3 regions of the Allobosea sp. TWI1241 genome follow, and region 1 is predicted to be linked to each of the others. Evidence: riboswitches for the same ligand, from Rfam matches in the RefSeq annotation. Region 1 holds a riboswitch; each other region holds the start of a gene.

Evidence for each region. A riboswitch is a leader RNA that binds a small molecule or an ion and turns the genes downstream of it on or off. The one in region 1 is predicted to bind cobalamin.
Region 2: it holds a riboswitch for cobalamin, as region 1 does, so the genes downstream of both, ABE438_RS10840 (DUF1636 domain-containing protein) here and ABE438_RS18120 (TonB-dependent receptor plug domain-containing protein) in region 1, are expected to answer to the same signal.
Region 3: it holds a riboswitch for cobalamin, as region 1 does, so the genes downstream of both, ABE438_RS16230 (ABC transporter substrate-binding protein) here and ABE438_RS18120 (TonB-dependent receptor plug domain-containing protein) in region 1, are expected to answer to the same signal.

The regions. Positions count from the first base shown of each region.
Region 1 covers NZ_JBDJKW010000017.1:68,841-78,231, reverse strand. Annotated here, with positions in the region: gene ABE438_RS18120 (TonB-dependent receptor plug domain-containing protein) at 1-1,294, opposite strand, end outside; cobalamin riboswitch at 1,414-1,615, opposite strand; gene ABE438_RS18115 (GNAT family N-acetyltransferase) at 1,866-3,020, opposite strand; gene ABE438_RS18110 (alpha/beta hydrolase) at 3,017-3,862, opposite strand; gene ABE438_RS18105 (arginase family protein) at 3,859-4,779, opposite strand; gene ABE438_RS18100 (aspartate aminotransferase family protein) at 4,797-6,209, opposite strand; gene ABE438_RS18095 (HAD-IB family phosphatase) at 6,235-6,969, opposite strand; gene ABE438_RS18090 (beta-ketoacyl-[acyl-carrier-protein] synthase family protein) at 6,978-8,195, opposite strand; gene ABE438_RS18085 (acyl carrier protein) at 8,192-8,494, opposite strand; gene ABE438_RS18080 (HlyD family efflux transporter periplasmic adaptor subunit) at 8,583-9,391, opposite strand, start outside.
Region 2 covers NZ_JBDJKW010000007.1:11,038-20,428, forward strand. Annotated here, with positions in the region: gene cobN (cobaltochelatase subunit CobN) at 1-2,758, opposite strand, end outside; gene cobW (cobalamin biosynthesis protein CobW) at 2,855-3,904, opposite strand; gene ABE438_RS10840 (DUF1636 domain-containing protein) at 3,961-4,404, opposite strand; cobalamin riboswitch at 4,555-4,736, opposite strand; gene cobU (bifunctional adenosylcobinamide kinase/adenosylcobinamide-phosphate guanylyltransferase) at 4,808-5,320, shown strand; gene cobO (cob(I)yrinic acid a,c-diamide adenosyltransferase) at 5,334-5,945, shown strand; gene cbiB (adenosylcobinamide-phosphate synthase CbiB) at 5,958-6,938, opposite strand; gene cobD (threonine-phosphate decarboxylase CobD) at 6,937-7,947, shown strand; gene ABE438_RS10865 (D-2-hydroxyacid dehydrogenase) at 8,047-9,015, shown strand; gene ABE438_RS10870 (hypothetical protein) at 9,097-9,391, opposite strand, start outside.
Region 3 covers NZ_JBDJKW010000013.1:76,575-85,965, reverse strand. Annotated here, with positions in the region: gene ABE438_RS16240 (ABC transporter substrate-binding protein) at 1-842, opposite strand, end outside; gene ABE438_RS16235 (ABC transporter substrate-binding protein) at 865-1,842, opposite strand; gene ABE438_RS16230 (ABC transporter substrate-binding protein) at 1,861-2,820, opposite strand; cobalamin riboswitch at 2,982-3,179, opposite strand; gene ABE438_RS16225 (hypothetical protein) at 3,448-4,257, shown strand; gene ABE438_RS16220 (alpha-hydroxy acid oxidase) at 4,385-5,548, opposite strand; partial or broken gene ABE438_RS16215 (IS3 family transposase) at 5,705-6,239, shown strand; gene ABE438_RS16210 (hypothetical protein) at 6,335-6,916, opposite strand; gene ABE438_RS16205 (hypothetical protein) at 7,210-7,827, opposite strand; gene ABE438_RS16200 (hypothetical protein) at 7,882-8,277, opposite strand; gene ABE438_RS16195 (GYF domain-containing protein) at 8,331-9,391, opposite strand, start outside.

The sequences.
Region 1 (9,391 bases):
AGCTCGCCTTCAGCTTGGTCTGCGTCTCCGGCACGATATAGGCCGGCGCGATGCGGTAGGTGGTGTGGCCGCCATAGCTGTCGTCATGGTCGTGGCGGATATTGGCCGCGACGAAGAAGCGATCGGCGAGATTGCCCTGATATTCGAGGAAGGCGGCCTTGTTGCCGTTCGAGGCGGTCAGGGTCGTCGTCTCGATCCGCTCCCGCTCATATTGAAGCCCGCCGGTCAGGACGTGGCCCTTGGCGAGTTCGAGATCGCCGCGCCAGTCCAGCTTGATCCGCTCGCCCAGATTCTCGGTGGGCATGCCGAGATTGCCGAACACCGTCGGCGAGCGGTTGGAGCGATCCTGGCGGGAATAGGAGACGCCGAACCGGCTGACGGCGCGACCCGCCAGCGGATCCCAGACGACCTCGCCGCGGGTGAAGCCCTGCGCGTAGTTGTTGAGCGCGCGCAGACCGGTCGGGCGGCTGGGGAAGCCCGCATCGTAGGGCGAGCGGAACTGGCCGTCGGTGTAGCGGCCGACCCAGTTCAGGCGAACGGTATCGCCGAGCGCCACGCCGAGGCGCGCCGAATAGGAATAGGCGTCATAGGCGTTGGGCCGGACGCGCACGCCGGGCGGCACCAGGCCGGACGGCACGGAATCCGTCGAATCCGAGCGCATATGCGAGACGTTGAAGGCGTAGTCGAAGCGGTCGTCGCCGCCGCTGAACCCGGCCGTCTGGTTGAAGGTGCCGTGCGAGCCGGCCTCGACGCGGGCGGTCATCCGCGGCGGCCCCTCGCCGCGCTTGGTGGTGATCGCGATGACGCCGCCGAGCGCATTGGCGCCGTAGAGCCCGCTCTGCGGCCCGCGCAGCACCTCGATGCGCGCGATGTCGTCGGTCAGCATCGAGCCGAAGTCGAAGGAGCGGTTCGGCGTCGACGGGTCGTTGGCCTCGATGCCGTCGATCAGCACCTTGACGTGGTTGGAGTTGGTGCCGCGCATGAAGACCGAAGTCTGGCCGCCGGGCCCGCCGGTCTGCACGACGTTCAGCCCCGGCACGGTGGCGAGCGCGTCCGGCAGGGTGCGGCGCTGCCGCTGCTCGATCTCGCCGGCGGTGACGACGGTCACGGAGCTCGCCACCTCGCGCGCCGGCGTCGGCGTTCCCGTGGCGCTGACCACGATCTGGTCGAGGGCGATCGCCTCGGCAGGCGCCTGCGCCTGGGCGGCGCCGGCGATCAGCGCCATGGCGAGGGCGAGGCTCGAAATGGAGGAAATCGACGCATGGCGTCGGGCGGCTTGCGGAAGACGGCTCACGATGAGACCTCGGGCGTTGACGTCTGTGGCACGTCACCGCGAACGCGATCTCCCGTTCGCTCCCGTGCAGGAGCAGACAGTCGAGCAGCGATCGAAACACCCCGTCCGAACGTGTTCGCGTGTGACCACGACTGACGGCAGGTCTCCTGGCTCGCGGGTCGCTGCCCCGTCACCGCCTTCCCAGGCCCAAGGTCCCAGTGGCGCGTGGCGACGAGGCTCGCCGCTTACAGTTGCGGGGGCAGCCGCAGCATAGAATGGCGGAGCCATCCGCACTGCGTTCCCTTTTGATCCCCTAAGGGAACCGTCGCGGCCAGGGATAGGGCGAAAATGAGGCAGCGTCAAACGCGGACGGCGCGATCGAACAACGTTGCGGTGGCATCGGCGGACTCAAGCCGTTCTCCTCTGTCGATCGCCCCGCTACGCGCCCCCGGCGGATGAAGCCGGGTCATGCCGGAGCACGCCGGACCGTTACGAGACGCAGCGCCGTCACCTGGTGTCATCGCTCGGCCCGCCCAGTGCAGTGCGCCGCGCCCGCATGGCTCGCCCGGATCGATGCCGCCAGCGCCGGCGGCTATCGCGCCGCCGGCAAGCGGGCCAGATCCGGATCGAACCGGTCGAACGACACGGTCGAGGCGATGCGACGCAGCCCCCACTGCAGAAGCTTGCTGCGATGGAGGACATGAAGCCGGGTCGGCACCAGCCGGCTGCCGAAGCGCAGTTTCGAGGCGTAGGCGGTCTGCCCGCTCTGCAGCGAGACGATCCCGCGCGACAGGCAGAAGCGGACATTCGCCATCCAGCTGACCGCATAGAGATTGTGCTCGCGCGCCAGCGGGTAACGCATGCCCAGGAACTTATCGATGACGCGGCCTGGCTCGATCAGCAGCAGGTTGAAGGCGGCGAGTTCGTCGCCGATCCAGTACAGCGCGAAGACGGCCCTCTCGCCGAGGGCACGCGACACCGCCGCGAAGTAGCCGGGCGGCAGGACTTCCAGCTCGCCGTAATCCAGGCCGCTGCGGCGCCGGGTCGATTCGTACAGCTCCGCGATGAGCTCTTCCAGTCCCGTGATGTCGCTGCGGTGCTCGATCCGGACCGCCTGCGCTCTGGCCAGTTTCCGCCGGATGTCCTTGCGTGTCGCGGCCGACAGCGATGCGAGATAGCCGTCCTCATCGGCATAGGGCAGGTCGAGGATGGCGACCGGAAGGCTGCCGATGCGGGCGAACCCCTCCCGCGAGAGGCACGGCGCGACCAGCGCATCGTCGGCCGGGGCGAGATCCTTGAAGGCGACCAGCTGCGCGCCCTCCGCGGCCGCCTGCCGGCGAAGCGCATCCACGATGGCGCGCATCGCGGTCTCGCGGCGCGGGCCGTCGAGCCACGGCGCGAAGCCGAGATGGCAGCGATCGGCATAGGGCGAGCCTATGCAGATGATCCTGAGCGTCAGCAGGCGCGGAACGTAACGGTACACGGCATCGGCCACACCGCGCAGCCTGCCTTGCAAGGGCGTGTCGAGCCGGTAGTCCAGCCGGAAGAACGGCGCCACGGCGGCGATGCCCTGGGCGTCGGCAATGGCGACGGCAGCGCATCGCAGCCCGGTGCCGGAGGCCGCAGCGGCCTCGTCGCAGGCACGGTAGTAGCTGTGATCCTCGGCTTCGCCAGGCAGGCAGGCGTCCCACGCGGCCGCCGGGATCGCGGCGACGCTGTCGACGATGCGCGCGACCAGGCCGGTCATGACGCGGCGGCGGCGCGCTTGTGGGCGAGGCGCTGCGCCAGCGCCAGGGTGCGATCGACGACGATGCCGCGCTGCTGGTCGATGGTGACGAGGTGATAGCTGTCGTCGAGGATCACGGCGTCGACCAGCCCGCCGAGGCGGCGCTGGACCTCGAAGGCGTTGGAGAGGCCGGCGATGTCGTCCTCGCGGGCATGGACGAGCAAGGCCGGGCAGGTGACGGCCGGCATCTGCCTGCGCGTCTCGGCGACGAGGCGCCAGAGCTGCTGGAGCGCCCGGGCCGGCGTGCCGTCGAGCCCGGCGCGGGAGGTGTCGCCGGACGCCATCGCCTCGACGATGGTGCGGCGCGTGCGGGCGTGCTTGATCCCGTAGGGCTCGCGCTCGGGAAAGCTGTAGCGGCGGCCCAGCGGGGTGTTGATCAGCCATTTCAGCAGGAAGGCATGGCGCGGGATCGCCCAGCCGTCATAGCGCAGCGTCGGCGCGTAGAGCGCCAGGCCGTCCACCGCCTGCGGGCGCTCGGCCGCGGCGTGGATGGCGAGCACCGCGCCCATGGAGAGCCCGCCGACGATCACCCGCTCGCAGCGGGTGCGCATCCGGGCGAGTTCGTCGTGCACGCTGCCGGCCCAGTCGCGCCAGCTGGTGGCGAGCAGGTCGGCCTCGCTGCCGCAATGGCCGGCCAGCTGCGGGCAATGGACGGTGTGGCCGGCTGCATGCAGCGCGCGTGCGATCAGCTTGAGCTCGACCGGCGTGCCGCCGAGCCCGTGGATCAGCAGGAAGCCGGTGGAGCCGCCGGCGAGCCTGACGCCGTGGTCGGTGCCGGCCGGAGGCGTGGGGGAGCGTGTCACGGCAGCACCCGATCGAGGCAGGCGAGCAGGGTGGCGTTGACCCGCGCGTTGACACCGAGCGTCTCCGCCGAGGGCGTGATCGGCGGCGGATGGTCGAAGCGGGCGAGCGTCCAGCGGAACGGATCGGTGAAGCGCGGCTCCGACCAGTCGCCGCAGACATCGACGCCGGCGATGTGCCGAGCCGCCGCGAGGCGCTCGATCGCGGCGATCAGATGGGCGAGCGGCATGGCGCCCTGGTCCCAGTTGGTCACGGCGTCGCCGGGGCCGAGCACGTCCTTGTCGATGGTCAGCCAGATCGCGCGGGTCGGGATCTGGGCGACGAGCTCGTCGAGGAAATCGCTCCACTCCTCTTCGGCCAGATTGCGCCAGTGCAGATGCCCGCCCTCCTGGCGGTAGCAGGCATTGCTGCCATAGCGCCCCCAGACGCGCGAGGGGGCATGGCGCCAGGGATAGAGCGCGATCCGCCCCTCGCGCAGGGCGGCGAGGTTGGCGAACTGCCATTCCGGCCTGACGAGGTCGCTGCTGCTCGGGCCGAGGGTCACGATCTTGCGGACATGCGGCAGCTCGAGCGCCCGGTTGACCCAGGCGCCGCAATTCACCGTCGCCGGGACGCGCACCCAGTCGGGGTGATTGTCGAAATGCACGATGGTGAGCGGCTCGTCCTGCGCCGCCACCAGCGAGGCAGTCAGGTGGTGGAAATCGCCGGAGCCGTAGAAGGTGACGCCCGGCCCGCTGCCGGCCGCGTCCGGCGGTAGCCGGGCGGAGAGGCTGCGCAGCGCGGTGCGGCTCGCCACGATGCGCAGCCGCCCGGCCAGATCGCGCGCGTCGATCCGGGTCGCGGCCCCCGCCTCGATGCGCTGGCGCAGCGGCTCCTGCGCCGGCAGGCTGCCGTCGAGATCGATCACCCGCAGGCGCATGATCCGGTCCGCCGCGCTCAGGCGTTCGCGACGCGGGCGAAGAGCTGGTCGAGCAGCGCGATCGCTAGGTCGATCTCGGCGTAGCTCATGGTCAGCGCCGGTGCGAGGGTGATGACGTTCTTGTGGTAGCCGCCGATGTCGAGCACCAGCCCATAGCGGCGGCCCGCCACCTCCAGATCGGCCTTCATGCCCTCGTCGCACATCAGGTCGACCAGGCGCTTGGACGGCGTATAGCTGTCGTGCGGCTCGCAGATCTCGATGCGCAGCGCCATGCCGAGCCCATCGACCTCGCCGACGATCTTGTGTCGGCGCTTCAGCTCCTCGAGGCCGGCGAGGAAGTGCTTGCCTTTCGCCATGACCATGGTCTCGTAGTCGTCCTCGGCCATCATCGTCATCGCCTCCAGCGCGACGGCGGTGCCGAGCGGATTGGCGTTGAAGGTCGAGTGCGTCGAGCCGGGCGGGAAGACGGTCGGGTTGATCAGCGCTTCCTTGGCCCAGATGCCGGAGAGCGGGTTCAGGCCGTTGGTCACCGCCTTGCCGAAGACGATCACGTCCGGCTGCACGCCGAAATGCTCGATCGACCAGAGCTTGCCGGTGCGGAAGAAGCCCATCTGGATCTCGTCGACGACCAGCAGGATGCCGTGGTCGTCGAGCACCTTCTTCAGCCCGGTGAAGAAGTTCGGCGGCGGGATGACGTAGCCGCCCGTGCCCTGCAAGGGCTCGACATAGAAGGCGGCATATTCGGACTGGCCGGCCTTCGGATCCCAGACGCCGTTGTATTCGCTCTCGAACAGCCGGGCGAACTGCGCGACGCAGTGCTCGCCATACTCCTCCTTGCTCATGCCCCTGGGGCCGCGGAAGTGGTAGGGGAAGGGGATGAAGTGCGCCCGCTCGCCGAAATGGCCGAAGCGGCGGCGATAGCGATAGGACGAGGTGATCGCCGAGGCGCCGAGCGTGCGGCCGTGATAGCCGCCCTCGAAGGCGAACATCAGGCTCTTGCCGTTCTTGGCGTTGCGGACGAGCTTGAGCGAATCCTCGACAGCCTGGGCGCCGCCGACATTGAAGTGCACCCGGCCCTTGGCGCCGAACTTGCGCTCGGCATCCTGGGCGATCAGTGCCGCGAGCTCGATCTTCTCGCGGTGGAGATACTGGCTGGCGACCTGCGGCAGCGTGTCGATCTGGCGCTTCAGAGCGGCGTTGAGGCGCGGATTGGCGTAGCCGAAATTCACCGCCGAATACCACATCTGCAGGTCGAGGAAGCGGTTTCCAGCCGCGTCCAGCATGAAGGAACCTTCGCAGCCCGAGAAGATCTTGGGCATCTGCGTGTAGTGCACCGTGTCGCCATGCGAGCAGTACTGGGCCTCGAGCGCCAGCAGGCGCGCTTCATCGGCTGCGAGGGCGTCCATGTCGACCGGCAGGCCGGAGGTCATGGGGTGGGCGTGCTTCAGGGCGGCGTCAGCCATTGATCTTGTCCTCGAGGTGATGGGTCGCTGCCGGCAGCGGCGCGCCGGCCAGGATGGCGTCCAGACGCGTGGCGGCGTCGGCGAAGTCGGTGATGGCGTGATGGGCGATGCCGGCCTGCCGGCAATGCGTCGCCAGCGCGCCCTTGGCGAAGACGAGATCGGCCTCGCCGGCCACGCAGAAATCGGAGCGGCCGTCGCCGACGAGCAGCGTCAGCGGCCGCGGCAGCCCGGCCGCGATACGGCATTTGCAGGTGCCGCTGGCGCAGGCGCCCTCCGGCGCGGCATGCGGCGAGGTGAGCCGCCAGCGATCGCCGCCGGCCGGTTCCAGCCGGTTAGCCATGACGGGGATATGGCCGAGACCGGCCCGCTTCATCACCGTACGGATCGTCCGGTCGAGCCCGTCGGAGACGATGGTCAGCGGGATGTCGTGGCGCCGGCACAGCAGCGCGAAGGCCGGGAAGCCCCAGTCGATCTCCAGCCCGGCGGCGAAGGTGTCGAGCACGTCGGGCGAGGCGCGCAGCAGCGCTACCTGACGCTCCATGCAGGTGCGCGAGCCGATCGCGCCGGCCTGCCACGCGGCCTCGATGTCCTCCCAGCCCGGCTCGGCGAAGCGCTGGAGCACGCGGTCGGTGGTGTCTTCGCGCGAGATGGTGCCGTCGAAATCGATGACGGCCTGCCAGGACGCCGGCAGGGTGGCCGGCGGGGCGCCATTGGGAGTGAGCGGCATGGGAAGTCTCACGACGATGCGAGAGCCGGGGCCTCGACCACCAGCGCGGCGTTGACGCCGCCGAAGGCGAAGCTGTTGCTGAGGCCGATGGCCCCCGTGATCGGCTGGTTGGCCGCGCTGATGGCGAGCGGGAAGGCCGCCTGCTCCGGCGCGAAGCCGAGCGTGCCCGGCGCGAGGCGGTGGTGCAGGGCGATGATCGTCGCGGCCAGCTCGATCGCGCCCGAGGCGCCGAGCGTATGGCCGTGGACCGGCTTGGTGGCCGAGAGCGGGATCCGCGCGGCGGCGTTCCCGAAGACGATGTCCAGTGCCTGCGCCTCGGCGGCGTCGTTGAGCAGCGTGCCGGTGCCATGCGCGTTGACATGGGCGATGTCGTCCGGCGCCAGCCCGGCACTGGCGAGGGCGGCGCGGATCGCCGCCGCGGCGCCCTGCGGGTCCGGCCGTATCAGGTCGCCGGCGTCGGAGGTCGTGCCGTAGCCGCGCAGCAGGGCGAGGACCGGGGCGCCACGGCGCTGCGCCGCCGCCTCGCTCTCCAGTACGAACACTGCCGCGCCTTCGCCGAGCACCATGCCGTCGCGCGCCGTGGTGAAGGGGCGGCAGAGCGTCGACGTCAGCACGCGCATCGCCTGCCAGCTCTGCAGGGCTGCCGGCGTCAGCGAGGCTTCGCTGCCGCCGACGAGCACGCGCTCGGCGAGGCCGGCGCGGATGAAGCCCATGCCGAGCCCGATCGCCTGGGCGCCGGAGGCGCAGGCGCTGGACACGGCGAGGACGGTGCCGCGGCAGCCCCAGCGGCGGCTGAGCAGCGCCGGTGCGGCATGGGCCATCAGCCTGGGAATGGTGAGCGGGTCGGGCCGGCGGCCGTCGACATAGAGTGCGTGATGGCTGTCGTCGATCGCGGTGGCGCCGCCGATGCCGGTGCCGAGCAGCACCGAGGTCCGATCGCCGGCGAGCGTGCCCTCGTCGAGCCCTGCGGCGGCGACGGCCTCCTCCGCGGCGAGCAGGGCGAGCACGCTGAAACGGTCATAGGCGCGGCCTTCGCCGGCCATGGTCGCCGCCTGGGCCGGCAGGGTCGCGATCTGCGCCGCCCGGAAGGCGCGCCGGCCGACCGTGCGTGGCAGCACGACCTCGCCGACGGCGCTGCGGCCTTCGAACAGGGCGTCGGCGAAGGCCGCCCTGTCGAGGCCGGCGGCCGAGCAGACCCCGAAGCCGGTGACGGCGACCGGCGTCATGACTGCAGCGCGGGCGTCGCGCGCTGGACCTGCTCGGCCAGCAGGGCGACGAGATCGCCGAGATTGCGGGCCTCGCCCCATTTCAGGTCGCTGCCGATCTCGATGTCGAAGGCATCCTCGATGCCGTTGATCACCATGACGGCCTCGAGCGAGTCGAAGTTCAGCTCGTCGAGCGTGGCGCCGGGCTTCATCGCGGCGCGGTCCAGCATGCCCTGCTCGACGATCACGTCGACGATGCGCGCGGCGAGCTCGGGCGCGACGGAGGACGGCCAGGCGTCGTCGGGCAGATTGGCTGACAAGGGAGATCTCCGGTCGGTTGTGCGTCTGCGGGGAGCGATGCGACTGGCGGATTACGCGGGCATTACGCAGGTCGAGGGCGCCCCGCGCTCACGGAGTGCGGAAGCGCACATAGACGCGCTGGCCGATCAGGAAGGCCTCGGGCCGCTCGATCGCGAGCACGCCGTCGGCGACGCGGACATCGGCCCGCTCGGTCGCGCCCTCGGCGGCGCGGCGATTGTCGAGATAGCTGCCGACCCGCAGCACGCGGCCCGGCGCGCTGGTGCGCTCGTCGCTCTCGGCGACGATCTCGGCGGCCATGCCTGGCTTCACCAGCCGCACGAAGCCCTCCTGGATCTCGGCGCGCACGATCAGCGGCGCATCGGGGATCACCACGAACATCTCGGTGGCCGCCGCGGCGGAAACCGTGTCGCCGGGCTTCACCGCGCGCCGTGCCACGCGCCCGGCCAGCGGCGCGCGGATCTCCCGGCGCTCGCGCTCATAGGCGGCGGCGTCGCGCCGCGCCGCGGCGAGGGCGAGCGCCGCCTCGGCGCTCCTGAACTCGCCCGTCAGAGCGGCCATCGCGGCCTCCGCCTCGTCGAGGGCCTGGGCCGAGACAGCCTGCTCCCTGGCGGCCCGGCGCATGCGGTCCAGGCCGCGCTGCTGCATGACGCGCCTTGTCTCCAGCGACGCACGCCGCGCCTTGGCCTCGTCGAGCGTGGCCTCGGCGGCGGCGAGCGCGAAGACGGCGTCACGCGCCACCAGCCGCGCCAGGACAGCCCCGGCCGCGACTTGGTCGCCCTCGGCGACCAGCACCTCGGCGACCTCGCCATCGCGGGTGGCGAGGATGCGCGAGAGCCCGCCCTCGACCTCGACGCGGCCGCGCGCTGCCGCGATCACGGGAGCGCCCTCCGCCGCCG
Region 2 (9,391 bases), on a different contig from region 1:
CCCGCCAGTCGCCGTCGAGGGCCCGGTCGGCCATCGCCGCGCCGTAGCGGCCGGGCGCCGCGCCGAAGACGCGCGCCCCGCTCTCGCCGCGCCGGCGCGCGGCGGCCGGCTCGTTCCACGCATCCGGCTCGTCGAGCGCGGCGACGGCGCGGGCGGCGGCGTCGAGCAGCGCGATCTGCGCCGGGAAGGTGTCGCGGAAGGCGCCAGAGATGCGGATGGTGACGTCGGCGCGCGGCGCCGCCAGCTTCGCCTGCGGCACGATCATGAAGCCGGTGACGCGGGTCGAGCCATGGTCCCAGAGCGGCGCGACGCCCATGAGATGCAGCGCGTGCGCGATGTCCTCGCCGCCCGAGCGCAGCGTCGGCGAAGCCCAGAGATCCATCACGATGCGGCGGGGATAGTCGCCTTCCTCCTGGAGATGACGGCGGATGACGGTCTCGGCGGCGCGGGCGCCGAGGCGGGCGGCGGCCCGGGTCGGCAGGGCGCGCGGATCGAGCGTCGAGAGATTGCGCCCCGTCGGCAGCACGTCCGGCCGGCCGCGATGCGGTGCACCCGCCGGCCCCGGCGGCACGAAGCGCCCGTCGAGCGCCCGCAGCAGGTTGGCGCGCTCGCTGGCGGCGGATACGGGATCGGCTTGCGATTGCCCGAAGACGTGCAAGCCGTCGCGGAACTGCGTCTCGGCGATGTCGCAGAGATGCGCGTCGAGCGCGGCAAGCGCGCCCTGCATGGCGAGATCGGGCGTCAGCCCGCAGGACGCGGCCAGCCCGGAGACATGGGCCCGGTCGAGAATCTCGCGGGCGACGATCTCGGCACGGCGCGGATCGAGCACCTGCGCCTGCGCGTATTCCTCGACGAGATCGCGCAGCAGCGCGACCTCGCCTTGATCGTCGGGGCCGGCGAGCGGCGGCGGCAGATGGCCGAGCGTCAGTGCCGAAAGCCGGCGCTTGGCCGGCGCAGCCTCGCCGGGGTCGTCGACCACGTAAGGATAGATCACCGGCAGCGTCGCAACCGCGAGCCGGGGCCAGCAACCCGGCGACAGCGCCACCGCCTTGCCCGGAAGCCATTCGGTGGTGCCGTGCGTGCCGAGATGGATCAGCGCATCGGCCCGCCATTGCCGGCGCAGCGCCAGATAGAAAGCGAGATAGCCATGGCAGGGCGGCGCGTCGGGATCGTGATAGCGCGCCTTGCGATCGGGCGAGGCGTCGCGCGGCGGCTGCAGGGCGATGCAGACCCTGCCGAAATGCGCGGCCCGGAAGCGGAAGGCGCCGCCTTCGCAGGAAGGGTCGCTCTCCGGCGCGCCATGGCTGGCGAGCAGCGCGGCGCGTGCCTCGGACGGGATGCCGGCGAGCCAGTCGCGATAGGCGTCGAGCGGCAGGGCGAGATCGGCCGGTCCCTCGGTCAGCGCCCGCATCAGCGCTGCGCCGTCCGCGTCCGGAGCCGGTATGTCGTAGCCGGCCTCGGCCAGCAGCTCCCGGATCGCCAGTGCGCTTGCCGGCGTATCGAGCCCGACCGCGAAGCCGGCCCGGCCGCCGCGGGCGGGATAATCCGACATCACCAGCGCGAGGCGCCGGTCGCGGGCGGGCTTGCGGGCGAGCGCGACCCAGCCATTGGCGAGATCGGCCAGCGCGGCGATGCCGGCCTCGTCCGGTGCGAAGCGGCGCAGCGGCAGGCCGGTCGCGGCATCGGTCAGCTCCTGCTTGAAGGCGACGGGAATCGCGCCGAGCCGCCCGTCGAACTCCGGCAGGGCGGCCTGCATGGCGAGGTCGGTGGCCGAGAGCCCCCGGGACGAGGCGGCCCAGGCCTCGCGAGGGCTGCCGACCGGCACGGCCTGCAGGATCGGGCAATCGGCGCGGTCGAGCACGAAATCGGCGCCGCCGCGAGCGGAAAAGGCGGTGGTGGCGACGATCAGCGCCGGCTTGCGCGCGGCGATCAGCGCGGAAAGCGCGGCGATGACGGCCGGGTCCTTCAGGCTGGTCAGCGCCAGCGGCAGGGCTGCGAGCCCGCGTGCGGCCAGCGCCTGCGCCATGGCCTCGACCATCGCCGTGTCGCCGGCGGCGACGCCGGAGCGATAGGCGAGGATCGGAACGAGGGGCCTGTCGGCCGGCAAGGCGGCGAGCGCCTCGGGCCATGGCAGGGGCGCGCCGGCCGGGCCGATGGCGAAGAGGCCGGGAAGCGGAACGGGATCGAGATCGCAAGCCTCCGGCGATGCCTCATCCCCCTGCTCCAGGTGATGGGCCGGCGAAGCCGCGGCGGAGGAACGGGCGCTGCGTCCTGCGAGATAGGCCTCCAGCCGCGCCAGCAGGCGGTCCATGTTCTGCGTGCCGCCGCCGGCGTGGAAATGGCCGAGCAGGGCGTCGGCGAGGACCTTCGGCACCGTGCCGTAGCCGGCGAGGCGGTCGTCGTCGCGATCGTCGCCCGGCAGCACGGCCAGCGGCACGCCGGCCGCCTTGCAGGCGGCCGAGATCTGCTCGATTCCGTAGCGCAGATAGTCGAGCCCGCCGAGGCAGCGCAGCAGCACGAAGCGCGAGCGGGTCAGCGTCGCCTCGATCAGCAGGTCGATGGAGAGCGGATGCTTCAGCCGCCGCAGCGGCACGAGGCGCAGCGAGGCCGCGCCCGGCCGGGCCGCAGCAGCGGCCGCCAGCGCCGAGAGGTCGCTGTCGCTGAAGGAGAGCACCACGACGTCCGCCGGGGGCAGGGCGAGGTCGACGGCATCCTCGCCGTCGTCGAGCCTGACCTCGCTGGTCGGGAGAAGGTGCATGGTCAGGGCCTCGCGGCCGGTTTTCACAGATCGGGAGGGACCGCCATGCCGGCGGTCCCCGACACGCGTCGCCCCCGAAAGAGGGCGTCTATAGCATCATCCCCGCAGGGCCGCTTCCACCGCGGCGCGGTCGAAACCCTTGAGCCCGATCACCACCAGGCGGCCGTCGCGCGCCTCGTCGGCGCCCCAGGGCCGGTCGTAATGATGGCCGACGCGGCGGCCGACGCCCTGCACGACGAGGCGCATCGGCTTGCCGGGGATGGCGGCGAAGCCCTTCACCCGCAGCACGCCCTCGGCCTCCGCCGCCCGGGCGATGCGGGCGGTCAGTTCCTCCGGCGTCGCGGCCGGCGGCAGGGGCAGGGCGACGCTATCGAAATCGTCATGGTCGTGATCCTCGCCTTCGCCGTGATGCGAGGGGCGGCCGGCGAGATCGGCTTCCGCCGCCGCGCCCAGCCCGATGATCAGCGCCGGCTCGACCTTGCCATGGGCGGTCTCGACGATCTTGATCGCCTTGGGCAGATGCGCGGCGATTTCGGCCTTGACCTTCTCGCGCCCGGCGGCGTCGATCAGGTCGCTCTTGTTGAGCAGGATCAGGTCGGCGCAGAGGATCTGGTCCTCGAACACCTCCTCCAGCGGGTTGTCGTGATCGACCGCCTGGTCCTTGGCGGCCTGGGCCTTCAGCGCCTCCGGATCGTCGGCGAACTGGCCCTCGGCGACCGCGGGGCCGTCGACCACGGCGATCACCCCGTCGACGGTGACGCGAGCGCGGATCGCGGGCCAGTTGAAGGCGCTGACCAGCGGCTTCGGCAGGGCGAGGCCCGAAGTCTCGATCAGGATGTGCTGCGGCGGGTTCGGGCGGTCGAGCAGCTTTTCCAGCGCCGGCACGAAATCGTCGGCGACCGTGCAGCAGATGCAGCCGTTCGGCAGCTCGACGATGTCCTCGGCGGTGCAGCCTTCGATGCCGCAGCCGGCGATGAACGAGCCGTCGAAGCCGAGATCGCCGAACTCGTTGACCAGCACGGCGAGGCGCTTGCCGCCGGCATTCTCCAGAAGATGGCGCACCAGCGTGGTCTTTCCGGCCCCGAGGAAGCCGGTGACGATGGTGCAGGGCACCTTGCCGAGGGAGGTCTGGGAGGCGGTGGTCATGCTGCGAAATCCTTGATCTGGCCCGATGGGCAGGGGCGCCTTGCAAAAGGCGTCGGTCAGATGAAAAGCGGGAGGAATTGGCGGGCGGTCCGGTGCGCGCGCCGGCTCCTGAGCGGCGGCACGCGCGCCACCACGCCCTTGCGGATGCAGACCGGCCGCTCGCGCCAGGGCACGATGCCGTCCTGGCTCGCCGCATAGCGCAAGGCGGCGTCGGCGATGTCCTCGACATGCTCGGCGCGGTCGAGATCGCCGATCACATAGGTCCACTTGCCTTCCGCCACGAGCGCGACCGTGCAGGGCCGCTTGCAGACGGAGAGGCATTCGACCGGCACGACGGGAATCCCGCTGCCGGCGAGGCGCTCGTCGAGGCTTTGCGCCAGCGCGATGCCGGGCTGGTCGTAGCCCTCGGCGAGGTCGGGCCGCGGGCGCCGGCAGGTCGTGCAGACATGCAGGGTGCAGCCGGCGGGCGTGACGGCCGCTGGGGCGGTGAGGTCGGTCATGGGCGTGAGGTCGCTGCGGGCGCGCTGGCCGCTCACCGGGCCGGATGCGGCGCGATGACGCGCGCCGTCGGCCGCAAGGCGGCATGCGTTCGGGTGGCGACGGCCGTCATGGTCATGATCGTTTCTCCCGGCCACCCCACCGGCAGCCTGTTGGCGACATCGAGCGACGGCAGGTCTCCTGGCTCGCGGGTCGCCGGTCTGCGCCGCCTTCCCGGTCCCCCCGGTGGCCGCTGGCGCAAACCTCGCCGCTTACAGTTGCGGGGGCAGCCGCGGCGTTTCACCGCGTTCCCTTTTCACCTCGTCTCCGAGGCACCGTCGCGGATGAACATTAGCCACAGCCGGCAGGCTGTGCAATGCAGCGACCGCCGCGGCCAAGGGTCGCCAGACGCGGAGAGCGCACCCGATGATCCCGAGAAGCCTCACCCTCGTCCTCGGCGGAGCCCGTTCCGGCAAGAGCCGCCATGCCGAAGCGCTGGTCGAGGCCTTCCCGGCGCCCTGGACCTATGTCGCCACGGCGCAGGCCTATGACGACGAGATGCGCCGCCGCATCGCCGAGCACCGCGCCCGCCGCCCGGCCGGCTGGCGGACGGTCGAGGCACCGCTGGCCCTGCCGGAGGCGTTGCGGAACGTGAACCCCGGCCAGCCCGTGCTGGTCGACTGCCTGACGCTCTGGCTGACCAATCTCATCCTCGGCGAGCGTGACGTGGCGGTCGCGACCGGCGAACTGCTCGCCGCCTGCCGCCAGGTCGAGGCGCCGCTTGTCCTGGTGTCCAACGAGGTCGGGCTCGGCATCGTGCCGGAGAACGCGCTCGCCCGCCGTTTCCGCGACGAGGCCGGCCGGCTGCACCAGCGCCTTGCCGCGCAGGCCGACAGCGTGGTCTTCATGGTCGCCGGATTGCCGATGACGGTGAAGTGACGGGAGACGGGCGATGACGATCGCAGCCGAGGAGGCCGCGCGCCACAAGGCGAAGATGGAAAAGCGCAAGGCAGTGCAGGACGCCGAGATCGCCGGCAAGACGATCGAGAAGGGCCTGCTCATCGTCAACACCGGTCCCGGCAAGGGCAAGTCCACCGCGGCCTTCGGGCTGATGCTGCGGGCGCTCGGCCATGGCTGGCGCGTCGGCGTGGTGCAGTTCATCAAGGGCGCCTGGGAGACCGGGGAGCGCAAGGCGCTCGACGCCTTCGGCGACCGGATCGCCTGGCACAGCATGGGCGAGGGCTTCACCTGGGAGACGCAGGACAAGGCGCGCGACATCGCGGCCGCGACCCGCGCCTTCGAGATGGCGAAGGCGCTTATGGCCGATGAGAGCATTCGCCTGCTGGTGCTCGACGAGCTCAATATCGCGCTGCGCTACGACTACCTGCCGCTGGCCGAGGTCGTCGCCACCCTGCGTGCGCGCCGGCCGGACCTGCACGTCGTGGTCACCGGGCGCAACGCCAAGCCCGAGCTGATCGAGGCGGCCGATCTCGTCACCGAGATGACGCTGGTGAAGCACCATTTCGCCGCCGGCGTGAAGGCTCAGGCCGGCATCGAGTTCTGACGGCGCGCCGCCTTAGGCGAGCAGCACGAGGCCGGCGCCGCTCGCCGCGAGGCCCCAGAGCAGCAGGCAGGCGCGGCGATAGAGGGCGAGCGCCCGGCGGATGTCGGCCGCGCCGGCCTCCGCCCGCCCGTCGCCCATCCAGCCATCCTCGACCCTGACCGTGCCATAGACGCGCGGCCCGGCGAGACGCAGGCCGAGCGCGCCTGCCATCGCCGCCTCCGGCCAGCCGGCATTGGGCGAGCGATGGCTGCGCGCATCGCGGCGCACCGCCCGCCACGCCGCCGAGGCCTGGCGCGGGCTGTCAAAGGCCGCGGCCGCGACGAGGAGCAGCGCCGTCAGCCGCGAGGCCGGCAGGTTGACGAGATCGTCGAGGCGGGCGGCGGCCCAGCCGAAGGCGAGATGCCGCGGCGTCCGGTGCCCGATCATCGAATCGGCGGTGTTGATCGCCTTGTAGGCGGCGATGCCCGGCAGGCCGAGCGCACCGAGCCAGAAGGCCGGCGCGACGATGCCGTCGGAGAAGTTCTCGGCCAGGCTCTCGATCGCCGCGCGGGCGACGCCCGCCTCGTCCAGGCTCTGCGGATCGCGCCCGACGATCATCGCCACCGCCGCGCGCCCGCCGGTGAGGCCGTTGCGTTCCAGCCCCTCCGCCACGGCGGCGACGTGCTCGTGCAGGCTGCGCTGGGCCAGCAGCGTCGAGGCGAGCAGGGCCAGCGGCAGCAGCGTAGCCGGACCCGCGAGCCGGCAGAGCCAGATCAGGGCGAACGCAGCCGACAGCGTCGCCGCCAGCAGGATCGCCAGCGCCGCGACGCCGGCGAGACGGCGTCTGGCGAAGCCGTCGCGCTCGCGGTTCAGCCCGCGGTCGAGCGCCCGGATGAGACGACCGATCCAGGTGACGGGATGGCCGATCCACGCGTACAAGCGCGCCGGATAGCCGAGCGCCGCTTCGAGCAGCAGCGCGGCGATCAGAAGTGGCAGGCTGTCGGGGACGATCATGACGGATGGCAAGGACGCGGCTGACGGGATCTGGCATGGCGGGGATCTCGCCACGGCCCGGACGCTGTTCGGACAGGCGCCCGAGCCCTGGATCGATCTCTCGACCGGGATCAATCCCGTTCCCTATCCGCTTCCGGCGGTGCCGTTAAGCCTGTGGCAGCGCCTGCCGGGCGCGCAGGACGAGGCGCGCCTGCTGGAGGCGGCCCGTGCCGCCTATCGCATCCGCGCCGGCGACGCGGTGCTGGCGGCGCCCGGCACCCAGATCCTGATCGAGCTGCTGCCGCGGCTGCTGGCCAACAGGCCCTCGCCGGATGTCGCGGTGCTCGGCCCGACCTATGGCGAGCACGCGCTGAGCTGGCGCAAGGCCGGGGCGCGGCTGCGCGAGATCGCCGCGCTGTCGCAGGCCGGCGAGGCCGACGTGGTCGTGGTGGTCAATCCGAACAATCCCGACGGACGCATCGTCCCGCCGGCCGCGCTGCGCGATCTCGCCGGCGGGCTCGCCCGCCGTAGCGGCCTGCTGGTCGTCGACGAGGCCTTCGCTGATTTCGCGCCCGAGGCCAGCCTGGTGCCGACGCTGCCGGAGGCGACGCTGGTGCTGCGCTCCTTCGGCAAGGCCTACGGGCTGGCCGGCCTGCGCCTCGGCTTCCTGATCGGCGGGGCGCGGCATGTCGTGGCTCTGCGCGACATGCTCGGGCCCTGGGCGGTGGCGGGGCCGGCGCTGCATGTCGGCGCTGTCGCGCTCGCCGATGGCGACTGGCTGGCGCAGGCGGCGCGCGAACGCTCCCGGGATGCCGCGCGGCTCGATGCGCTGCTGCGGCCGCATGGCACGGTGGTCGGCGGCACGATCCTCTATCGCCTGGTGGCGACGCCGGAGGCGCCGGAACTATACCGCGCGCTCGGCCGGGCCGGCATCTATGTCCGGCGCTTCCATCATGACGAGCGGCTGCTGCGCTTCGGCCTGCCGAGCGGCGAGGCTGAGTGGGCGCGGCTGGCGCAGGCGCTCTGCTGATCTCGCATCTGTCATCGCGTCGCGCGGCTGGACAGCGTCGGCAGCCCATGGAACACCCGCCCGGCAGCCCATCGCGCGGCGAAGAGAAGAGGTCCCCGCATGCAGCCCTGGCCCAAGCAGAACGCCCTGACCATCGGTTTCGCCCATGCCGCCTACCAGCTGCGTGACGCCTATCTCGCGCGCGGCGGCGAAGCGGCCTCCTTCGAGGTCCGCACCGTCGAGGACCTCAAGGCGCGGGCGCCGGAAGCCGATGTGCTGGTGGTCTCGGGCCTCTGGCGCAACGAGATCGCCGCGACGACGCCGAAGCTGCGCTTCATCCAGTCGATCAGCGCCGGCACCGACCAGTTCGACCGGCAGGTGCTCGGCGCGGCCGGGGTCCGGCTCGCCAGCGCCCAGGGCAGCAATGAGCGCGCCGTGGCAGAGCATGCCATCGCGCTCATCCTGGCGCTGGCCCGCCAGCTCCATCTGGCGCGCGACAACCAGGCGCAGCGGCTCTGGCGTCCGATGATCGGCGACCGCGCCCGCCGCGAGGACGAGCTCGGCGGCAAGACCATCGTCATCGTCGGCCTCGGCCGCATCGGCCTCAGGCTGGCCGGCTTCGCCGCGGCCTTCGGCATGCGTGTCGTCGGCGTGCGCCGGCGCGGCGGCTCCGAGCCGGGCGTCGACCGCATCGTCACGCCCTCCGAGCTGCACGCCGTCCTGCCGGAGGCCGACATCCTGGCGCTGACCTGCCCGCTGACGCCGGAGACCGAGGGCCTGGTTGATGCCGCCGCGATCGCCGCGCTGAAGCCGGGCGCCTTCCTGATAAACGTGGCACGCGGCCGGGTCGTCGACGAGGCGGCGCTGATCGCCGCCCTGGGCGAGGGCCGGATCTCCGCCGGTATCGACTGCGTCTATGAGGAGCCGCTGCCGGCTGACTCGCCGCTCTGGCGCCTGCCGAACGCGCTCGTCACGCCCCACAGCGCCGGCGAGACCCGCGCCTATGAGGACAATGTGGTCGACATGCTGCTCGACAATCTCGGCCGCCTCGAACGCGGCGAGACCCAGCTGCTGAACCAGATCCTCTGAACGGCCGACGAAGATGCGAAAGGCCGGATGCGCGCTGGCGCATCCGGCCTTTTTGTCGGTGGCGGCGCCCGGTCGGGCCGATCACCAGTCGGAGCGGGGACGGAAGCGGCCGTCGCAGCCGATCAGCGGCCCGCCGCGATAATAGTCGTCGATGACGATGGCGGGGCGGGCGCAGCGCCGGGAGGGCTGGCTGCGCTCGACCATCGCGGTGCGGCGCTCGCGCCGATCGGTCCTGGCCTGCATCTCGCGCCGCTGGGGCGCGCGCTCCTGCGTCTTCTCGGCCGGCGCGGCCTCGGCGCGGGCCGGGGCGGGCATCGGCGAGGGAGCGGATACGGCCTTGCGCTCCTCGCGGGCCTGCTTCGGCGCCGGCGCAGCC
Region 3 (9,391 bases), on a different contig from region 1:
ACCTTCGGATCATCGGCCGGAAACTTGCGGCGGTCCATGGTGCCGACGACGATCACGGTCGGATTGCGCCCGACGATCGATTCCCAGCTCACCGCCGGCCACTCCTCGCCGCTCTCGACGGCGTTGCGGGCGCCGAGCACCTGCGTGATGTAGCCCGGCGCACCGAACTTGCCGGCGACCCAGGCGTCACCGTTGAGCTGCGAGGACGAGAACCAGTAGAGCAGCGAGACGTCCTTCGCCTTGCCGCCCGCCACCGAGGCCACCGCCTTGGCCTCGCGCTGCTTCAGCTCGGCGATGAAGGCTTCGCCGCGCTCCTGCACGTCGAAGATCTGCGCCAGCTCGGCGATCTCCTGGTAGATCAGGTCCATCGAAAACAGCTTCGTGCGCGCGCCGTCGCGCATGGAATTGTCCTTGGCGATACAGTCGCCCGGCGAGATATAGGTCGCGATCCCGAGCTCCTCGAACTGCTCGCGCTTGCCGACGACACCGTTGGGCCCGACGTCGAAGACGAATTGCGCGGCGACGAGGTCGGGATCGGTCTTCACCACCGCCTCGAAGCTCGGCTGGTTGTTGGAGATGCGCGGCACGCCCGCATTGGCCGCCTTGAGGTTCTCCAGCACCGGGCCGACCCAGACCGCGGTCGCGGCCAGCCGGTCGGCGAGGCCGAGCGAAAGCAGGATTTCGCTCGAGTTCTGGCCGATGGAGACCGCCTTTTCCGGCGCCTTGTCGAAGGTGATCTGCCGGCCGCAATTCTCCAGCGTCAGCGGATACTGCGTCTTGCCGGCGGCGAGCGCCCCGGAGGCGCCGAGCGCGAGGGTGGCGGCGGCGAGGAATGAAGCCAGTCTCATGACGAAGCCTTTCTGCTCAGGAGCGAGGCGTGGCGGCCAGGATCGCGTCGAGCCGGGCCAGGATGAAGGGGATGTTGGCGGGGTTGGGCGCGACGAGCGCGTCGTAGAGATGCGTATCGACGAGATGCGCCCGGCCATGGGCGACGACCGGCAGCGCCACGGCACCAGGCAGCGGCGCCAGCAGCTCCCGCACCGAGGCCGCCTTGCCGATCGGCGCCAGCAGCGCGAGGCCCGCGCCGCCGATGCCGCGCAGTTCGGCCAGCGGGCGCGGATGCGAGCCGTTGCAGTCGAACGCCCCTGCCCCCGCCGTCACCGGGCGCAGGCCGATGCGCCGGAACAGGTCGAGCGCCGGGGCGGTCTCGTCGACGATGGGATGGAAGGAGGTCGCGGTGACCTGCGCATAGGCGACACTGCGGCCGCGCCAGCCGGCATGGCGCGCGGCGAAGGCGGCGATCGCGGCATCCGTCTGGGCGACAAGCGTCTCCGCCGCCTGCGCCGGCGCCCCGGCGAGCCGGCCGATCAGCCGGGTGAGATCGCCATAGGGATCGCGCAGGTTGCGGCCGCGGCTGACCAGCGTCGGTGCGATCCGCGCCAACTGCGCATAATGGTCGCCATAGCTGTGATAGGCCGTGGCCGCGAGGATGAGATCGGGCTCCAGCTCGGCGAGCAGGTCGAGATCGACCCGGCCGGCCGGGACGCAGGCGATCTCCTGCGGCAAAAGCGGCTGGACCCAGGGGAAATTGTGACCGTCAGCCCCGGCGCCGTAGCGCATCGCGCCGACCAGCTTGACGCCGAGCGCGGCGCAGATCGCGACGTCGCTGTAGCCGACCGCGACGATGCGTTGCGGCGCCGCCGCCAGCAGCGTCTCGCCGGCGCTGTGCGCGATCCGCAGCGGGTACGCCCCGGCGGCCTGCGCGCGCCGCGGCCCGGCGCCGAGCAGCAGCGCGCCCGCTCCAGCGAGCAGCGCCCTGCGCGACCATATGACGTTCGTCATCTCCGCCCCCGCGCCCGCTCAGCCCTTCCGGGCGAAGGCGCTCTCGACCATGTCGAGCAGGCGCAGCGCCGCGAGATAGTCCGGGCGTATCGCCGATTCATCGAGCTCCCAGCGCCGGTAGCTGATCACCGCCTCGAGCTGGCGGAAGCCGGGATCGCAGCAGAGCTGGCCCATGCTGACCGGCCCGTTTGAGACCATGATCAGGTTGGGCGCGGTGAAGACCTCGAGCACCGCCGCCAGCGGCACCGGCACGCGCCCGTCCGCATCGAGCGTCCCGCCCTGCACCCTGGAAGCGGCATCGAACAGCCTGAAGCCGAGCCCGGCCAGGGTCCGGCCGAGCCCGCTCGTGGGAGAAATCGCGAAGGGATCCTCGTGGATGCCGCCGGCATTGGCCTGCAGCAGCGCGGTCTCGCCCTCCGGCAGCGCGATCTTGCCCGCGACCTGCGCCGCGCGCGCCTCGAAGGCGGCGATCAGCGCCGGCACCTTGTCCGTCCGCCCGAGCAGGTCGGCGACGAAGGCCAGTTCCTCGCGCCAGCCCGGCAGGTCGGCCGGTACGACCAGTGTCGGCGCGATCGCGGTGAGATCGGCGGCGCGCCCCGCGCTCGCCAGCCCGCCCGGATTGCGGCCGCCGGCGATGATCAGATCGGGCTCAGCCGCGCGGATCGCCGCGAGATCGACGCCGTCCGCCCCGGCCGGCAGCGCCACGGCCTTACGTGCCGCGGCCTGCCGGTTCCACAGCGGCGGGAAGCCGGTGCGGCGGTTGATGCGCGCGTCGGGAAAGCGGGGATCGGCGGCGACGACCGGCGCCTCCAGCGCGAAGGCGTAGCCGGCGATCCCGGCGTCGAGCACCACGATCCGCTGCGCCCCGGCCGCATCCGCCGGCCGGGCGGCGCCCGGCCCGGCCATGACCACCAGGGCGCCGGCAAGCACGCCTGTGAAGGCGCGGCGCGACGGTTCGACTGTCTTCGCGATGCCCATCGACATCGGTCCTTCCACGGCTCGACCGGACGCGTTTCGGGCGTCCGGTGCCGGGCTCGGGAGAACGGGAAACGGGCTCCGCCAGTCTCCGGGCACGGCAACATTCATCGAATGTCACCGTCACGGAGACGACCGCACCCTGGCACACCCCGTGCCGCGGGCTCAGGTGACAGGAACGGGCAGGTCTCCTGGCTTCCGGGTCAGCGCTTACCGTCTCCGCCTTCCCGGCGGCGCGAGAGGCGCCGCCAGTGGCTTCGTGGAGGGAAGCTCGCCGGTCACAGTTGCGGGGGCAGCCGCGGCGTCGAACCGCGTTCCCTTTTCATCCGCCTCGAGGCGGAACCTGTTCCGACGGCGACTGTAGCGTCAGCGCCGGCGGAAGGAAAGCGCGGCGACGAGGTGAAGAGCGGTCGCCGGGAGCCTCTCTGCCTCCCACGCCGGGATCATCGCGCCCATGGCCCGGCGCCGCGCTTCCGAGCCTTTTCCACACCGCCCAGCCGCGCCCATAACGCAAGGACAGGCCCCGACTCGACAGAGCGTTAAGGACTGGTAAAACAATCCCGCTTCGGGGGATTGGTCATGCGTATGCGTCTTGTTTTGGCGGTTCTCGCTGCATCAGTCTCACCAGCCATGGCGCAGTCCTTCGCGCAGACGGAAGCCCAGAAGCGCAAGCAGCATGTCCCCTATGTCCGGGCCGCGACGGACTGCGTGACCTCTGTGGTGCGCCGTGACGACGGTTTCGACGGCGCCGTCGCGTTCGACAGCTTCCAGCCGCTGATCGCCCGCGCCTTGTCCGTCTGCTCGCAATCGGTCGCGACGATGATCTCCACCCATGACGCGATCTACGGCTTCGGCGGCCAAGCCTTCTATGCCGGCCCGTATCTGAACGATCTGGAGCGGGCGGTCCGCAACCGCCTCGCCGGCCAGATCGCGGCGGCGCGCGCCAATGCCGACCGTCTCGCCGCCGAGCGCCAGGCGCGGCTCAACAAGGAAAGGGCCGAGCGGGACGCCGCCGCGGCCCAGGCGGAAGCCCGGCGCATCGAGGCGGAGACGCGCGAGAAGACCGCCCGCGCCGAGCGCGCCGAACTGCTCGAGAAGACGCGCGAGCTGATCCGGACGAAAACGCTCGGCTGCATCGGCAAGGAAGGCGCGACCATGCTGCTGACCGACGAGAAGGCCGAGGTGGTCGCCAAGGCGGCGATGATCTTCTGCCAGAACGACATCGACGCGCTGGTGAAGATCACCACCGAGATCGTCGAGACCGAGTCCGGTGCCCCCTTCGATCGCGCGCTGGTGCGCAGGCTCGCCGAGGACCGCGTCCGCGACGTCGTCACCGCCTATGTCATCCGCTTCCGCGGCGACCTGATCGGCAGGAACCTCAAGGACCAGCAGGCGCCCACCCGGCCGGCCGAGAGCTCGCGCAGCGCCCCGACGCTGTAGCGAGAGGCCATCCCCCGGCCGTGCACGACGGTCGCCGCTCGTTCGCACACCAGACGAGCTGGCGGGCGATCTTTCGCTTGCGCGGCCCGGCGCAGAGCCCGGCTTCGCGCCGCCGGCGACAGCCCCCTCACCGCCCCTGCTCGGCCCGCCAGATCAGTTCGCGCGGGATGTCGGCGAAGCGGCCTTGGCCGGAGAAGGCCAGGCAGTGGTCGATCTCCTCGCGCAGGATTGCGAGCACGTCGCTGGCCCCGGCTTCGCCGGCGGCAGCCGCGCCATAGAGCGTCGCCCGGCCGAGCAGTACCGCCTCGGCACCGGCGGCCTTGTACTTCACCACGTCGCTGCCGCGCCTGACGCCGCTGTCGGCGAGCACCGTCATGCGCCCCGCCACCGCATCGGCGATCAAAGGCAGCACGTCGATGGTCGCCGGCGCATAGTCGGCATTGCGCGCGCCGTGGCAGGAGACCACGATGCCGTCCGCCCCGTGCGCCAGGGCGGCCTGCGCGTCGGCGCGCGTCAGGACGCCCTTCACCACCAGATTGCCGTCCCAGATCCGGCGGATCTCGGCGACATCCTCCCAGGTCAGCCGGCGCGCCAGCTTGACATTGTTCGCCACCGCCTCACGCGTGATGCTGGTGCGGTACTCCGGCGGATAATGCGCATAGGTCGGCAGGCCTGAGGTCAGCATGGCGCGCAGCAGCACGCCCGCCAGCCAGCGCGGATGGGTCAGCACGTCGAGCACGCCGACGAGCGTCGGCTTGATCGGGATGCCGAAGCCGTTGCGCGTATTCCACTCCTTCTTCGGCGAGCGCGGCGTGTCGGCGGTGAGGACGAGCGTCTCGATGCCGAGCGCCCTAGCCCGGCGCAGCAGCTCACCGGTGAGCGTCCGGTCCTCGAAGACATAGAGCTGGAACCAGAGATCGGCGCCGTCGGCCCGCTCGGCGATCGCCTCCATCGCGGTCATCGACTGGGTGGCGACGCAGAACGGGATGCCGGCCCGGCGCGCGGCGCGCGCGACCTGGACCTCGCCATCGTGCCAGACCAGCCCGGCGACCGCCGTCGGCGCCACGATCAGCGGCACAGCGAGTCGCTTGCCGAAGAGCGTCACCGCCATGTCGGGCTGCGACACGTCGTTGAGCACGTGCTGGTTCAGCTTCACCGCGTCGAGCGCCGCCCTCACATCGCGCAGCAGCACCTCGTCCTCGGTGCCGCGGTCGATATACTCGAACATGCCGCGCGGCAGGCGCCTGCGCGCGAGATCGCGATAATCGGAAACGTTGAGCGGCTTCATCATGAGACATCCGGCAGACCGGCGCGCGGCCAGCGCCCCGGTCGGGCCGCGCCGTTGCGCCACTGGCCATGGCGGTAATCGCTCGGCGCCGCGGCGTGAAGAGGCCCGGCGCGTTTTGCGCGATGAAGGCGCGCCCCCGAGGGCGCGCGACTCACATCGGTTATCGCACCCAATGTGCTCGATCGTCAGTTCACCGCGACGCGTCTGAACCAGTGCTAGATCGCCGACTTCACCTATGTCCGGACGGCGGAAGGCTGGCTCTATGTGGCGGCCGTAATCGACCTGTTCTCGCGTCGTGTCATCGGCTGGTCGATGAAGGCCGAGATGGCGGCGGAACTCGTTACCGACGCGCTCATCATGGCGATCTGGCGCCGCGGCAAGCCGGAGGCGTTGCTGCATCACTCCGATCAGGGCAGCCAATATACCAGCCAGCACTTCCAGGAGTTGCTCGCCGAGAACGGCGTCATTTGTTCGATGAGCCGATCTGGCTACGTCTGGGACAACGCCGCGATGGAGAGCTTCTTCTCGTCGCTGAAGACCGAGCGGATCAGAAGGCAAGGTCTACCGAACCCGCGACGCCGCCAGAGCGGGCGTGTTCGACTATATCGAGCGGTTCTACAACACCCTCCGCCGGCTCTCGACCATCGGCTATCTCAGCCCGGCCGAGTTCGAAAAGAAGGTGGGATTAGGTTAACCGAGCGTCCACAGAACCGGCAGCAGGCCACAGGACGCCACGGCCGCCGATGTCGGGCCTATTCATGTCCTATCTATCGCTTTTGCCGACCCGGTCTAGCGAACCTTGCGGCCCAGTCGGGCCACGTCAGGACCTTCGCCGTGTCCAGCCCAAACCCGCCAGCCAATGCCGTCAGGATCCCGAACCCAACGCACGGAGGTCGGCCAGTCCTCACCGACGAGGCGCATGAGCTCGACGAAGGCGGTGACGTCAATCTGGATGAGGCCACGGTCACGTTCGTGATCCGAAGTCACCATGAACGCGTCGTAAGTCTCGGTGTCGCCCAGAACCTCCACAAAGACGAGACTGTGGACCAGGAGATTCAGGACCCTACGACGCGGAAGCGCGACCTGCTGGGCGGCCTTAAGATCGAAATGCTCATCAAAGCGGTGGTTGTTGAAGAGGTTGAAACCGGCTTGGGTCGGCGGAAACCGAAGGATACCCATCTCGGCACTGAGGAGGTCGGTCGATACCTTGAGGCCCTCATCCATCTTCCGTATGGCGTAGGCGGCGAGGAAGACCTTCCGCTCGATCAAGAACGAACGCCGTTCCGAGGGCCGCGGTCTCGACGCCCAGCGTTCGATGATCGCCGCGTCTCGAATTAAGTGAGTCTTCCACGGTGCGCTTTCGTGGATCATCCGATGCCCCCCAAGCAGGGGGAGGAGACTGAACTCGCGGGAGCAGCACTGCAAGGGCGGTTCCGGCGGGCGTCCAGAGCTACCGATAGTGCTCCTGCCAGTGCTGCCGGACGAAGAGTCTCTATCAATAAGCACTTGATTTTGTTTGCATATCTGCCACCCAAGAGTGGTGGCTGGGGGACTAGGACCCTCAGCCAGTTTCACGGCACCAATTTTATCAAGCGGTTACAGCTGCCGAGGTGAACGAAACAGGTCGGTTTTGTAGCAACCGATTGTAGCAAACGCGGCAGGAGCTAGCGAGTGCTCTCACCGCGGAACTTCCGGCAATCGGCGAGCATTGCCTCGGTATCGAAGAAGCCAGTTGCACCAGCGCTCTCGGCGAGGAGCTCACGCATGAGCTCCTCGAACTTCGCATTGGTGTCGTAGGCGACTCTCGTATCCCCGACGCGGAACTGAACGCTCTTCGCGCTCAAAACCCGGTCGATCTCGTTCACGGTCGCGGGTGTCCTGTCGAAGAAGAGCTCGGTGTCGATAGACTCGCCCGCGAGCGTGATCGCGCTGTTCCTGTCGATCGCGAACTGCCCTTCGATCTCGCCGCGGAACGGCTTGTAGGGCGCGCCCAGCGCGATCATGTCGTCGAGGTAGATGGTGAGATGCGCGTAGGTGCGCCGGCTCTTCGGGCAGATGAAGTTCATCTGATTGATCAACCTGCCAGCGTCCTTGTGCAAGGAAAAGCGGCCGTAGATCTTCTTGTCGCGCTGCGCGCCGGTCTTGGTCGTCGTCCAATAGGAGGTGACTGTCGCCTTGAGCTCTCGCTGTTGCGGTTCGGTCTGCGACTGGGCAGGGCTTGGGCTGCTGCCGAAAGCCGAGCAGGCCAGGGCGGCGGCGAGAAGGGTGGCGGTTTTGGTCATCGGGCACCTGGAGGCGGGAAACGATAGGATTCGGCCATGCGCGGGGCCGATCGCTCAGCGCATGTGCTGGAAGAAGATCGCCAGCATGCTGCCGACCTCTTCGCCCGTGCGTGGGTTGCCGGCGAAGTTGCCCTCCACGAAGACAAGCCGCTTCTCGTCGGGGTAGTGCTCGACGTAGAAATCCCAGGCTAACTTGTTCGGCGCCCGGCAACTCAGCGTCGAAGGGCCGGAGCTTGGCCCGCCGGCATTGTCGAAGGCGCAGGACCAGTTCTGCATCTTGGCGAACTCGTAGAAGATCCGGAACGGGCCGAGGTCGCGCTGCGTGCCCTGGACGGTCGCTTCCATGGTCGTTGCCGGCGGGAAATCCATCGGCCGCCATTTGATCCGCGGCACCTGGGCGACGGCGACGGTCGCCGCAAGGCAGGCGGCGATGATGAGGGGCAAGCGCATGGTCGAGCCTCGCGTTTGGACAAAGGGATGCGGATGGCAGGCGCGGGGCTCGCTCAGTCGTAGAGCACGGCAAAGATGTCGCTGAACGGCTTCCCCTTCCACGCATTGCTGTTCATGCTGGCCAGGCTGAAGCTGCGTCCGTCCGGATTGAGGGTCCACTGGATCTCGACCGGCTCGCCCACGGGCCAATAGGCGTCCTCGGCCCAGGTCTCGACCACCTCGCGCATCAAGGTGAAGGTCGCCCGGAGCGCATCGCATGACGCAAGGGTCGCCTGGTGCCCGCAGCCATGTTTGTCCGCAATTGGCTGAAGCCGGTTGCGGGCCTTCAGATGCTCGATCGCGGTCTGGTAATAGGGCAGCAGCGTATCGTAGCTGCCATAGCGCGCATTGATGTCGTTATCGTCCGCGGCCTGGTTGACCGGCCGCATGAGCTGCTCGATCGCGTTGGCGTGCAGGCTCGCATTGATGTTGCCTGTGAACTTGACCACCGTCGCGCCCTTGTCCGAGGTGAAGGACTGCCACTCGGCATTGTCGAAACTGGCGGCCAGCGCCTTGCCGATGGTCGTGCTGGAATAGCCGGTCATGTAGCCGTCGCGGACCAGCGCGACCGAGCCGCCCCAACTGGGCAGATTGAGATGCGGCACGACCGCCGCGGCGATGACGAGGGCGAACGCCACGATCGGCGCGACGAGATTGACGCCGCCAGTCTGTTTTGCCCTCGCCAGCGCTGCGGCCTGGTCCTGCTCCTGGCGCAGGGCTTCCCAGCGCTTTCGGACAACGTCGAGATACCAGGCGTTGCCGTAGAGCGCGAACACAATGCCGAGGCCGAAGGTGGCGAAAAGGAAAGCCCGCGCAACCGAGGTCGGCACGCTGTCGGGCAGCAGCACATAGGCAAGCTGGACGGCGAGCACGATGCCGCCCAGCACGTACATGCGACGGTACAGGAGCCAGCCATAGGGCAGGAACAGTGCCGGCCAGTTCCATGAACTGGTCGTCGCGATGTTAGCCGGATCGCCCCCGGCCTTCGCCAAGATGGCTCGCCACTTCGCGAGATGGTGCTCCTGCTTCCGGCCGATCAGCGCCTTGGTCAGCTCGCTGTAGAGGAAGTCGTTCG